Regions from separate parts of the Arthrobacter sp. NQ4 genome, predicted to be linked through region 1. Evidence: riboswitches for the same ligand, from Rfam matches in the RefSeq annotation. Region 1 holds a riboswitch; the other holds the start of a gene.
The links. Region 1 has a riboswitch for S-adenosylmethionine ahead of PUN51_RS12960 (aminotransferase class V-fold PLP-dependent enzyme). Riboswitches for the same ligand answer to the same signal wherever they lie in the genome.
Positions count from the first base shown of each region.

Region 1 (5,659 bases):
CCTGTCGGCAGGGGACGTCATTGTCACAGCCGGCGGCCACCCGGTCAGCAACGCCGAGAGCCTGCAGCGCCTGCTGTTCGCCGATGCCATCGGCCAGCCGCTCGACCTGGCCGTGCTGCGGGACGGCGCCGAGCTCCACCTGACGGCTGTTCCGGAGGAAATGACGGCCAACGGCGCTGGATAAGGGTCGACGGCGGCCCGGCACCGTGGGCGGGCACGTCCGGAAGGCGAAGTACGAAAGGCTACTGGCTGACCGGAGGCGCTTCCACGTCAGCGATGCCCACGAAACGCGTCCCCACGCCGTCGTACTCGCTGCGGACGCAGCCGGGGCGCACGGCGGGAACGTCCGAAGGGGCGTGGTGCCCGCACACCACGTAGGTGAAGTCCGGCCACCACTTCTTGGGCCGGGCGGCTTCCTCGTACCCGCAGACGGCGCATTCCAGGTGTACCCAGACGGGCCGTTTGCCGGTGCGGTTGGCCCGTGACTGCACCAGCCAGGGCGGGGGATTGTCCATGATGCCGCGGAGCTCGTCCTCCGACATCCATTTCGGCAGGCCGTGGCGCTGTGCCATCTCAAGGGGAACATCAAGGGTTATTGCTGCGTCGCGTCTGCTGATCATCACCTTCCACCATACGGGAGCCGGCCAAATCGGCAGAGGACAGCCCGCTTAACCGCCGAGGACGCAGCCCGGGTGCGGGGTGTCGCTGGAGACCCACAACGCTGAGGCGATTTCGTCAGCAAGGTCGTAGTCGCGGGTGCCGCCCGAACCGGCGATCCGGACCATCAGCGCGCCGCCAAACGGCCGCCGTCCCATCACCTCGACTTCGGCGTCGAGGTCGATGTCCTGGGCGGCGAGGTACCGCAGGAGCTCGGGGTTGTCATCGCTGATCCTGGTGATCTTGCCGCTGTGTCCCTGGTCCAGCGCGGCGAGCAGGTGGGCGCGCGGCATCAGGACCTGGCCGTCCGCGGTGGGGATGGGGTCGCCGTGCGGGTCCCGCTTAGGGTCCCCGAGCTTGGCGGCAACGCGCTCGATGAACGTATCCGACACTGCATGCTCCAGCTGTTCAGCTTCATCGTGGACCTCGTCCCAGCTGTAGCCGAGCCGCTGGACGAGGTAGGTCTCGATGAGCCGGTGGCGCCGGACCATGGACAGGGCCAGGCGCAGGCCGGCCTCGGTCAGCGTGACGGCGCTGTAGGGCTTGTGGTCCACCAGGCCCTGGTCCTTCAGCTTCCGGACCATTTCCGAGACCGAGGAATTTGCCACTCCCAGCCGCTGTGCCAGCTGGGAGGACGTGATGGGCTTGTCCTGCCATTCGGTGAATGAGTAGATGACCTTGACGTAGTCCTCGATCGAGGAGGAGGGCGCGCTGGTCTTCACATGCCCAAGCCTACCGGTTTGGCCGGTGCGGCAGAGTGCGCCGCTTCGGCCACCCCGCCGCAGACCGCGTGCGTCATGCCTTGGTGGCGCGCCAGGCCAGGGTGAGGTAGGGAAGGTCAAGTTCCTGGCCGGGGGCATGGGCCAGGTGCTCGTGCAGGTACCAGTCCAGGTTGGCCAGAACTTTTGCCCGCGTCGCCTCACCGGCCCGAAGGTAGTAGCTGCGCGACTTGGTGAGCTCCATCAAGTGCCCGGTGGTCACCCTGTCCTGCCAGTGGGTGACGTGACCTTCGAGCCGGTGGAATTCTGGCCCGACGACGGGCTTGTGGCCGGGCCGGTACACATCGCCGGCGTGCATGATCCGGGAGAGCCGGTGCACCCAGGGGACGGAGGTGTCCAGCTGGTTCCAAACCAGGCCAAGTGTTCCGTGCGGGCGCAGGACGCGCGCCAGCTCGGTGCTTGCCGCCAGGGGGTCGCACCAGTGCCACGCCTGGGCAACGGTCACGACGTCGAAGGCAGCGTCGGGAAGGCCTGTCGCCTCGGCAGTCCCCGGCGCAGCCGTGGCGGCGGGGCAGTGGGCCTTCAGCTGGGCGAGCATGTCCGCAGAGGGGTCGACGGCGGTGACGTCCAGCCCCATGGCCAGCAGCAATGCGGTGAACTTTCCCGTACCGGCGCCGACGTCCAGGGCGTCATGGGCTCCGGCCGGTACCAGCCACCGTGCAGATTCCGCAGGATAGCCGGGACGGACCCGCTGGTAGTGGCGGCCGCCGTCCTGGAAGCTCTGCCCGAGCTCCGTGCGCCGGCCGTGATCAAGCCTGGGGCCACCCCGAACCACGCGTGGCCTCCTTCTGGTGCTGCTTGCGGATGTCCTTCGAATTTACCGCATGCCCGGCATCAGCAGGCAGCCGCCGCCCCGCCGCCTAGTCGTCCAGGCAGGGGGCTGCTCCGGCCGTCCCGGGGGTATTGGGCGCCCAGTGCGGGTAGGTGCGGAAATCATTGGCGGGCACCCAGCGGCCCGCATCCACCACGTAATCCCATCCCAGTCCGTTGCTGCGCAGCGTCCGGATGCCGGCGAGGAGGCGTTCGGCGTCTTCCAGCCGCGAACCCACGCCGAAACTTGCCCGGAGGGAGCCGGACGGCAGGCCCAGGCGCTTCAGCAGGGGATGGGCGCAGAAGCGGCCGTCGCGCAGGCCCACCCCGTGCTCTGCGGAAAGGTAGGCGGCCACCAGCCCTGCGTCGTAGCCCTCGACCGAGAAGTTGACCACGCCGATGGTGTCCGTTTCCGGGTTGGTGTCCTTGAAGATCTGGTGGACGGTGACGCCGTCGATGTCCTGCAGGCCCTCCACCAGGAAGGAACGGATGGCGGATTCGTGGGCGTGCCACCGGTCCTGGTCGAGTTCGGCGATGACCTGGGTGGCGCGGGCCAGGGTGGCGGCGCCGAGGACGTTCGGCGAGCCCCCCTCGTGGCGGGCCGGGCCCGTGGCCCAGCTGACGCCGTCGAGCCGTGCTTCCTTGACCGCCCCGCCGCCGGCGAGGTGCGGGACACCGGTGTCCAGCCAGTCGGGACGTCCCACCAGGACACCCGCGCCGAACGGCGCGTACAGCTTATGGCCGGAAAAGGCGAGGTAGTCGACGTCGTCCGCGCTGATGTCCACCCTGCGGTGCGGCGCGAGCTGGGCCGCGTCCACCACGATCCGGGCGCCGTGCTGGTGGGCCAGCGCGGCCAGGGCCCGGATGGGAAGAATCTCGCCGGTGACGTTGGAGGCGCCGGTGACGGCCAGCAGGCTGACGCCGCCCTGCTCCAGCTCGGTCCGGACGGCGTCCAGGGTGCCGGTGATGGTGTCGGCGGCAACGATGCTGCGGTGCGGAACGCCCTGCCACGGCAGGAGGTTGGCATGGTGTTCGATGTCCAGGTAGAGGACCTCGCCGTCATGCCGGCCGTCGGTAGCAGGCAGGCAGCCGGCCAGGAGGTTCAGCGAATCGGTGGTGTTGCGGGTGAAGATGACCGAATCATCCGGCCGGCCGCCCACGAAGTCCCGGACGATGCTGCGGGCGTTCTCGTAAACGGACGTGCTGATCTGGGACGCGTAGCCGGCCCCGCGGTGGACGCTCGCGTAGTACGGCAGGATCTCGTTCAGGTAGGCGGAGACCACGGAGAGCGCCGGAGCGGATGCGCCGTAGTCAAGGTTCGCGTACCGGATGTGGCCGCCGGAAATCAGTGGTGCCTGGATTTCCGCGCCGGTGACGGCAGCAAGGGGACGGCCGGCAACGGCGTGGCGATCTCCGGGAGCGCCGGATTCGGCAATGGCGGGCTGGGGGGAGACGGTGGCAGTTGTCACAGAGACCTCACTTGAATACAGGACTCCGGCATAGGGAATCCGCGCTTGCCGCATCCACTCCGGACCGGCCTGGTCGTCACCCGGGGCACCCCGCCGCGAATGGAGGGTTGCCGGCCAGCAAACCGGGGTTTTGCGCTGGCACTCGTGACCTGCATAAAAGCGTAGGACATGGGGCGGCCAGGATTGAAGCCGCGGCAATTGTTAAGGGCTTTGTTACGCAATATCGAATAAACGACGCCGGACACCCCCGTCTGGAGGTGTCCGGCGTCGCAATATTCGCCTAAGGGGGCCAAACCGTGGCAGTTACAGCAGGTCGTCCAGGTACGGGTTGAGGCGGTGCAGCACCTCTGAGTGCAGGATCGAGTTGGTGGCCAGCGCGTTCCCGCCGAACGGTCCGTCCTCGCCTTCGAGGGAAGTGAACCGGCCGCCCGCCTCAACCACGATCGGCACCAGCGCAGCCATGTCGTAGAGGTTGAGCTCCGGTTCGCAGGCAATGTCCACCGAGCCCTCTGCCACCATGCAGTACGACCAGAAATCGCCGTAGGCCCGGGTCCGCCAGACGTCTTCGGTCAGCCCGAGGAACTCGTCGAGGTTGCCGCGTTCCTTCCAGCCGCTCAGGCTGGAGTAGGAGAGGGAGGCGTCGGAGAGGCTGGACACGTCGGAGACGCGCAGCCGGGTGGCAGCTGCCAGGGACCGGCCCATGTACGCGCCCATGCCCTTTGCCGCCCACCAGCGCTTGCCGAGGGCCGGGGCGCTGACCACGCCCACCACAGGCTCGCCTTCATCCACCAGGGCGATCAGCGTGGCCCAGACCGGGACGCCCCGGACAAAGTTCTTGGTCCCGTCAATGGGATCGATGATCCAGCGCCGTGAACCGTGCCCGGTGCTGCCGAACTCCTCACCCAGGACGGCATCGCGGGGCCGGGAGCGCGAGAGCTGGCCGCGGATGGCTTCCTCCGCTGCCTTGTCGGCGTCGGTGACGGGCGTCAGGTCCGGCTTGGTCTCAACGTGGAGGTCCAGGGCCTTGAAGCGGCTCATGGTCTGGTCATCCACGGAGTCGGCCAGGACATGGGCCAGGCGCAGGTCATCGTTGTAGCTCGAAGCGGGTTGGATCATGGTTACAAACTACCGTCTGTGGACGCTTCTGCCGGGAGAACGCGTCAGTTGACGCTGCCGAGCTCTTTGGTTTCCTGTGCGTCCATGCGCGGGTCCGTGCCGAGCAGCCGCCGGAGCGATGCCAGGCGTGCCGGGCCGGTGGGACCTGCGTGTCCGCCTGCCACCCAGTCGTCGAGGCCGCAGTTCACCGCGTTTGCAGTGTGCTTGCACCCGCGTTCACAGTTTTCGATGCCGGGGGACAGGTCGGGGAAGGAGCGCAGGATCCGGTCCGGGTCCACGTGTGCCAGTCCGAAGGAACGGATACCGGGGGTGTCAATGATCCAGCTGCCGGCCGGCGCGTCCGCCAGGCGCAGGGCCAAGGCCGACGACGACGTGTGGCGGCCGCGCCCCGTGACCGCGTTCACTCCGCCGGTGGCCCGCTCGGCGCCGGTCAGCGCATTCACCATGGTGGACTTGCCCACGCCGGAGTGCCCCAGCATCACGGTGACCTTGCCGTCGAGATGGGCGCGGAGGTCGGCCACCGCCGCGCTGTCCAGCCGGGCGGAGAGGCCGTCGTCCGACCGTGCATCGATCCCGGAGGCCTGTGCATCGGCGGTCCGGCTGATGATCACCGGGAAGTCCAGGTGGGTGTAGTTGGACAGCAGCTCCGCGGGGTCTTTCACGTCGGCCTTGGTGACCAGCAGGATCGGCTCGATCCCGGCGTCATAGGCAGCCACCAGGGCGCGGTCGATGAACCCGGTGCGTGGTTCCGGGTTGGCGGCCGCCACCACAATCACCAGTTGGTCGGCGTTGGCCACCACGGCGCGCTCGACGGGGTCGGTGTCGTCG
Region 1 covers NZ_JARETC010000007.1:10,198-15,856, forward strand. The annotation lists gene PUN51_RS12940 (S1C family serine protease) at 1-184, shown strand, start outside; gene PUN51_RS12945 (hypothetical protein) at 243-620, opposite strand; gene PUN51_RS12950 (metal-dependent transcriptional regulator) at 669-1,379, opposite strand; gene PUN51_RS12955 (class I SAM-dependent methyltransferase) at 1,453-2,211, opposite strand; gene PUN51_RS12960 (aminotransferase class V-fold PLP-dependent enzyme) at 2,297-3,715, opposite strand; SAM riboswitch class IV at 3,752-3,865, opposite strand; gene hisN (histidinol-phosphatase) at 4,019-4,831, opposite strand; gene rsgA (ribosome small subunit-dependent GTPase A) at 4,876-5,659, opposite strand, start outside.

Region 2 (5,659 bases), on a different contig from region 1:
TGGCGTCCTTCATAGCGGCGCAGGGGGCAGCTTCTTAAATTAATTCGGCCGCCATTGGGTGGTGACGCCGTTGTCACCACCCAATGGCGGCCGAAGTTTGCCCGGGCACAACCCGGGGACCTCCCCGAAGTGATCCGGGGAGGAACGGGGGAGGGTCAGATGGTGACGGCTCCGTTGGCGGTTTCAAAGGTGACCGAGAGGATGCCCGGGGTTCCGTGCGGGGCGACCCACTCCACCGCAACGTCCTCGAGCGGCTTCTCCACCGGCTCACCCAGCCACTCGGTGACGCGCGAGGCGGAACCGGCGATGGTCAGGCAGCTCATCTTGAGGTTGCTCTCGTACGCGTGGGACGGGTGGAGCGAGGGATCGCCCTCCCACTTGAGCATGTACGGCACCTGGGGATCGGCGATGAGGCCCAGGATGCCAATCTGCTTCCAGACCAGTTCGCGGCCGTCCGGGAACTTGCGGTTGCCGTTCACGGCGGCGCGGCCCAGGCGTTCCTCGAAGGGGGCGAGGTCGTCCACTTCGACGCACCAGCCCATCCAGCCGCCACCAGCAGCGGAGCGGGCACGTACTGCCTGTCCGAACGGTGCCTTGTCCGATGCCGGGTGGTCCAGGACCTCAACGACTTCGAGGTACTTGTGGCCGGCGAGCGGGATGATCATATTCCGGGTTCCGAAGCGGGGGTGTACGCCACCCTTCACTGCCTCAACGCCGAGGGCAGTTGCAATACGTTCGGTAGTGGCCGCGAGGCCATCGTGTTCACAGGCGTAAGAGACGTGATCCATGCGCATGCGAACATCTTGGCACTTTGTGATCAGGCTCTCAGCTAAGGGCACCCTTACTAGTATTTGTGGCGCCCGGCGCCCCCGTTATTCGGCCGAGACAGTGGCCGGAAGACCATGTTCGTCACAATGCTGTCCACGGCAACCGTCCGGTTCCTAGACTGGGCCCAGGTCATGAGTGCCAGCGCCAAGCCCCGGCTCGCTGGCCGGCAACCCTCCATCCGCGGTGGGGTGCCCCGGGTGAAGACCTGGCTCCCCGGCAACAGCCGGGAGCAAGCGCGGCCCGTACTGCCGGTGAGCATGCCGGGCCCATGTCAAAGGAGATTTGGATGTCCAACGGATGGTCCTTCGAAACCCGCCAGATCCACGCAGGCCAGGCGGCGGACAGCGCCACGGGGGCCCGCGCCCTGCCTATCTACCAGACCACGTCATTCGTGTTTCCCAGCGCTGAAAGCGCCGCCAACCGTTTTGCCCTGGCTGAACTTGCGCCCATCTATACCCGCATCGGCAATCCCACCCAGGATGCCGTCGAGCAACGGATTGCCAGCCTCGAAGGAGGCCTGGCCGCGCTGCTGCTGAGCTCCGGGCAGGCCGCCGAAACCTTCGCTGTCCTGAACATCGCCGAGGCAGGCGACCACATCGTGGCCAGCCCCAGCCTTTACGGCGGAACCTACAACCTGTTTGCGCACACGCTGAAGAAGTTCGGCATCTCGGTGACCTTCGTGGCCGATCCGGACAACCTGGACCAGTGGCGCGATGCCGTGCAGCCCAACACCAAGCTCTTCTTCGGTGAAGTGGTGTCCAACCCGCGCCAGGATGTCCTGGACATCGAAGGCATCTCCGAGGTGGCCCACCAGGCCGGCGTGCCCCTCATTGTGGACAACACCTTGTCCACGCCGTACCTGATCCGCCCACTGGAGTGGGGAGCGGACATTGTCCTGCACTCGGCCACCAAGTACCTGGGTGGCCACGGCTCGGCCATTGCCGGAGTCATCGTCGATTCCGGCAAGTTCGATTTCGGCAAGGATCCGGAACGGTTCCCCGGCTTCAACACCCCGGACCCCACCTACAACGGCCTGGTCTACGCCCGCGATCTCGGTGAAGGCGGCGCACTCGGCGCCAACCTCTCCTACATTCTCAAGGCCCGTGTGCAGTTGCTGCGCGACCTCGGCTCAGCCGTCTCGCCCTTCAACGCGTTCCTGATTTCCCAGGGCCTGGAGACGTTGAGCCTGCGGGTGGAGCGCCACGTTGCGAACGCCACGGAAGTGGCGCGTTGGCTGGAGGCAAGGGACGACGTCGAATCCGTCGCCTACGCGGGGCTGCCCTCCAGCCCCTGGTACGAGCGTGGCCGCAAGTACGGACCCAAGGGGACGGGCGCCGTCGTGGCCTTCAATCTGGCCGGCGGGGCAGAGGCGGGCAAGCGCTTCGTCGACGCCCTGGAGCTGCATTCCCACGTGGCCAATATCGGCGACGTCCGCTCCCTGGTCATCCACCCCGCGTCCACCACGCACAGCCAGCTCTCGCCGGAGCAGCAGGTTGTGGCCGGCGTGCACCCGGGCCTGGTCCGGCTTTCCGTTGGCCTGGAGCACATCGACGACATCCTGGCCGACCTGGAGGCAGGCTTCCGGGCAGCCAAGGGCGCCGACGCGTAGCCCCAAACGCGAGCGTCGCAGCATGTGCCGGCCGGCAAACCGGGAAGTCACAACCAGTCATACTCTTGGCCTGGAGTGGGGGGTGTTTCGTACACTCGAACCAGGTCATGAGTGCCAGTGACAGCCCCGGCTTGCTGGCCGGCAACCCTCCATCCGCGGTGGGGTGCCCCGGGTGAGGACCTGGCCTGCCGGTCAGACGACGGCAGGCAAGCGCGTAGAAGAGGTCTTGCCATGACGGTTACCGTCGCCCGAACCACCATCCCCGAACACGGAATCGTGCGTTACGCCTCCATCGGGGGTCTGGAACTCGAAGCCGGGGGATACCTCCCGGACGTCACCCTGGCCTACGAAACCTGGGGGACGCTCAATGCGGACGCCAGCAACGCCATCCTGATCGAGCATGCGCTGACCGGCAGCACCCACGTGACCCGCGGCGACACCGACGAAGAAGGTTGGTGGGAACAGCTGGCCGGCCCCGGCGCTCCCGTGGACACGGACCGCTTCTTCGTGGTGTCCATCAATATCGTTGGCGGCTGCTACGGATCCACCGGCCCGTCATCACCCGCGCCGGACGGAAATCCCTGGGGCTCCAGGTTTCCCCTCGTCACGCTGCGCGACAGTACGGTTGCCGAGGCAAGGCTCGCGGACCAGCTGGGCATCAAGAGCTGGTTCGCCGTCCTCGGCGGATCCATGGGGGGCGCCCGCGCCCTGGAATGGGCGGTGACGTACCCGGAAAGGGTGCAGCGCTGCGCCGTGATCTCCGTGGGAGCCGCCAGCACGGCCGAACAGATTGCCTTCGCGCAGGCCCAGACGCTGGCCATCCGGCAAGACCCCAATTTCAACGGCGGGGACTACTACGGCGGTCCGTGCCCGGAAGATGGGCTGGCACTGGCCCGGCGCATCGCCCACATCACCTACCGGTCGGCTGCCGAACTGGAAGGCCGCTTCGGCCGGGCACCCCAGGCGCCCGAGTCGCCCCTGCAGGGGGAAGTTCTTGCCTCCCGCGGCCGCTACCAGGTGGAAAGCTACCTGGACCACCAGGGCAACAAGCTGGTGAAGCGCTTCGATGCCAACAGCTATATCGCCCTGACCGAGGCACTGATGAGCCACGATGTGTGCCGGGGACGGGGAACCTTGACCGAAACCCTCGCCGCCTCCACGGCACGGTTCTTCGTGGCCGCCGTCGACTCGGACCGGCTCTATTTTCCGTCGCAGTCCCACGAACTGGCCCAGGCGCTGCCCGGGGACGTGGACGTCCATGTCATCCAGGCACCGATCGGGCACGACGGGTTCCTCACCGAGATCGGGCAGTTGGGCGGCCGGCTGCGGAGCAGCTTCCTGGTCTAGGCGCCGCCTGGCGCACAGCCCTTAATGTGCATTCCTGCAGATGCGTTCTGCACTAATCGGCGTTGAGGTTGCGCCGCAGGCAGACCATACTCATCGAATCCGGCTTTCGTGGTGTGCATCACACCCGTCTGCCATTGACTGGTCCCCGTGGTGTCGACGACGACGCCGAAGGAGTTCGCATGAGTACGGAAAGCTCCGCCGCAAGGCGCACAGAGGAAACCGACGTCAAGGCCTCAGGCCTTAAGAAAGTGGTGACGGCCTCCATGGCCGGCACGGTCGTGGAATGGTACGAGTTCTTCCTCTACGCATCGGCCGCCACCCTGGTGTTCGGGAAGGCCTTCTTCCCCAACGCCGGCACGGAACTGGACGGCATCATCGCCGCCTTCCTCACCTATGCCGTCGGTTTCGTCGCACGCCCCATCGGCGGAATCGTCTTTGGCCACTTCGGCGATAAGTTCGGCCGCAAGCAGCTGCTGCAACTGAGCATCATCCTGGTGGGGGTCTCCACCTTCCTCATGGGCTGCCTGCCCACCTTCGGACAGATCGGCTACTGGGCGCCCGCGCTGCTGGTATTCCTGCGGTTCGCCCAGGGCTTCGCCGTGGGCGGGGAATGGGGCGGCGCCGTGCTCCTCGTGGCAGAGCACAGCCCCAGCAAGTCACGCGGCTTCTGGGCCAGCTGGCCGCAATCGGCAGTGCCGCTGGGCAACCTGCTGGCCACGGCCGTGCTGTTCGTCCTCTCCTCCACGCTGACCCAGGACGCGTTCCTGGGCTGGGGCTGGCGCGTGGCGTTCTGGCTCTCCGCAGTGATCGTCATCATCGGTTACTACATCCGCACCAAGGTCAACGACGCCCCCATCTTCCTGGAGGCCCGCAAAGAGGTGGACGCGGGCCACAAGGGCTACGGCGTGGCCGAGGTGTTCCGGCGCTACCCGCGCGGCGTCTTCACCGCCATGGGCCTGCGCTTCGCGGAAAACATCCTCTACTACCTGGTGGTCACGTTCTCCATCACCTACCTGAAGACGGTGGTGCAGGCTGACACCACGCGGATCCTGCTGCTGCTGCTCCTTGCGCACACCGTCCACTTCGCCGTCGTGCCCATGGTGGGCAAGCTGTCGGACCGCTTCGGCCGCAAGCCCGTCTACATGGCCGGCGCCATCATGGGTGCCACCTGGGGCTTCTTCGCCTTCCCCATGATGGACACCAAGAACGATGTCATCATCCTGGCGGCCATCATGATCGGCCTGGTGTTCCACGCCTTCATGTATGCCGGGCAGCCCGCCATCATGGCGGAAATGTTCCCCACCCGGATGCGGTATTCCGGCGTCTCGCTCGGCTACCAGGTGACGTCCATCGTGGCGGGCTCACTGGCGCCGATCATCGCCGCGTCCCTGCTGGGTACCTACAAGTCCTCCGTCCCGGTGGCGGTGTACCTGCTCATCGCGTGTGCCATCACCGCCGTCGCGGTCTTCTTCCTGAAGGAAACCCGGGGCATCTCGCTGCACGACGTTGACGCGGCCGACGCCAAGGGCACGGCAGACCTGCTCGCTGCCAGCAAGAAGTAGGGCCATGAAAGCCGCCGTCCTCTACTCCACCGTTCCCGCCCCGGCCCAGGGAAAACAGAGCTACGCCGAGTCCAGGCCCCTGCTGGTGCAGGAGCTGGAGCGGCCGGAGCCGCGCGCCGGTGAGCTCGGAGTTTCCATCACCTACTCGAGCCTGTGCCATTCGGACCTGTCCGTCGTGGACGGTTCACGCGTCCGGCCCCTTCCCATGGCCCTGGGACACGAGGCCGTGGGGCGGGTGGTGTCCGTGGGCGACGGCGTCTCCGACGTATCCGTGGGGGACCATGTGGTTCTGGTGTTCGTGCCCAGCTGCGGC
Region 2 covers NZ_JARETC010000003.1:170,465-176,123, reverse strand. The annotation lists gene PUN51_RS07305 (VOC family protein) at 156-794, opposite strand; SAM riboswitch class IV at 956-1,070, shown strand; gene PUN51_RS07300 (bifunctional o-acetylhomoserine/o-acetylserine sulfhydrylase) at 1,115-2,437, shown strand; SAM riboswitch class IV at 2,541-2,656, shown strand; gene metX (homoserine O-acetyltransferase MetX) at 2,669-3,784, shown strand; gene PUN51_RS07290 (MFS transporter) at 3,964-5,346, shown strand; gene PUN51_RS07285 (zinc-binding dehydrogenase) at 5,351-5,659, shown strand, end outside.
Region 2: it holds a riboswitch for S-adenosylmethionine, as region 1 does, so the genes downstream of both, metX (homoserine O-acetyltransferase MetX) here and PUN51_RS12960 (aminotransferase class V-fold PLP-dependent enzyme) in region 1, are expected to answer to the same signal.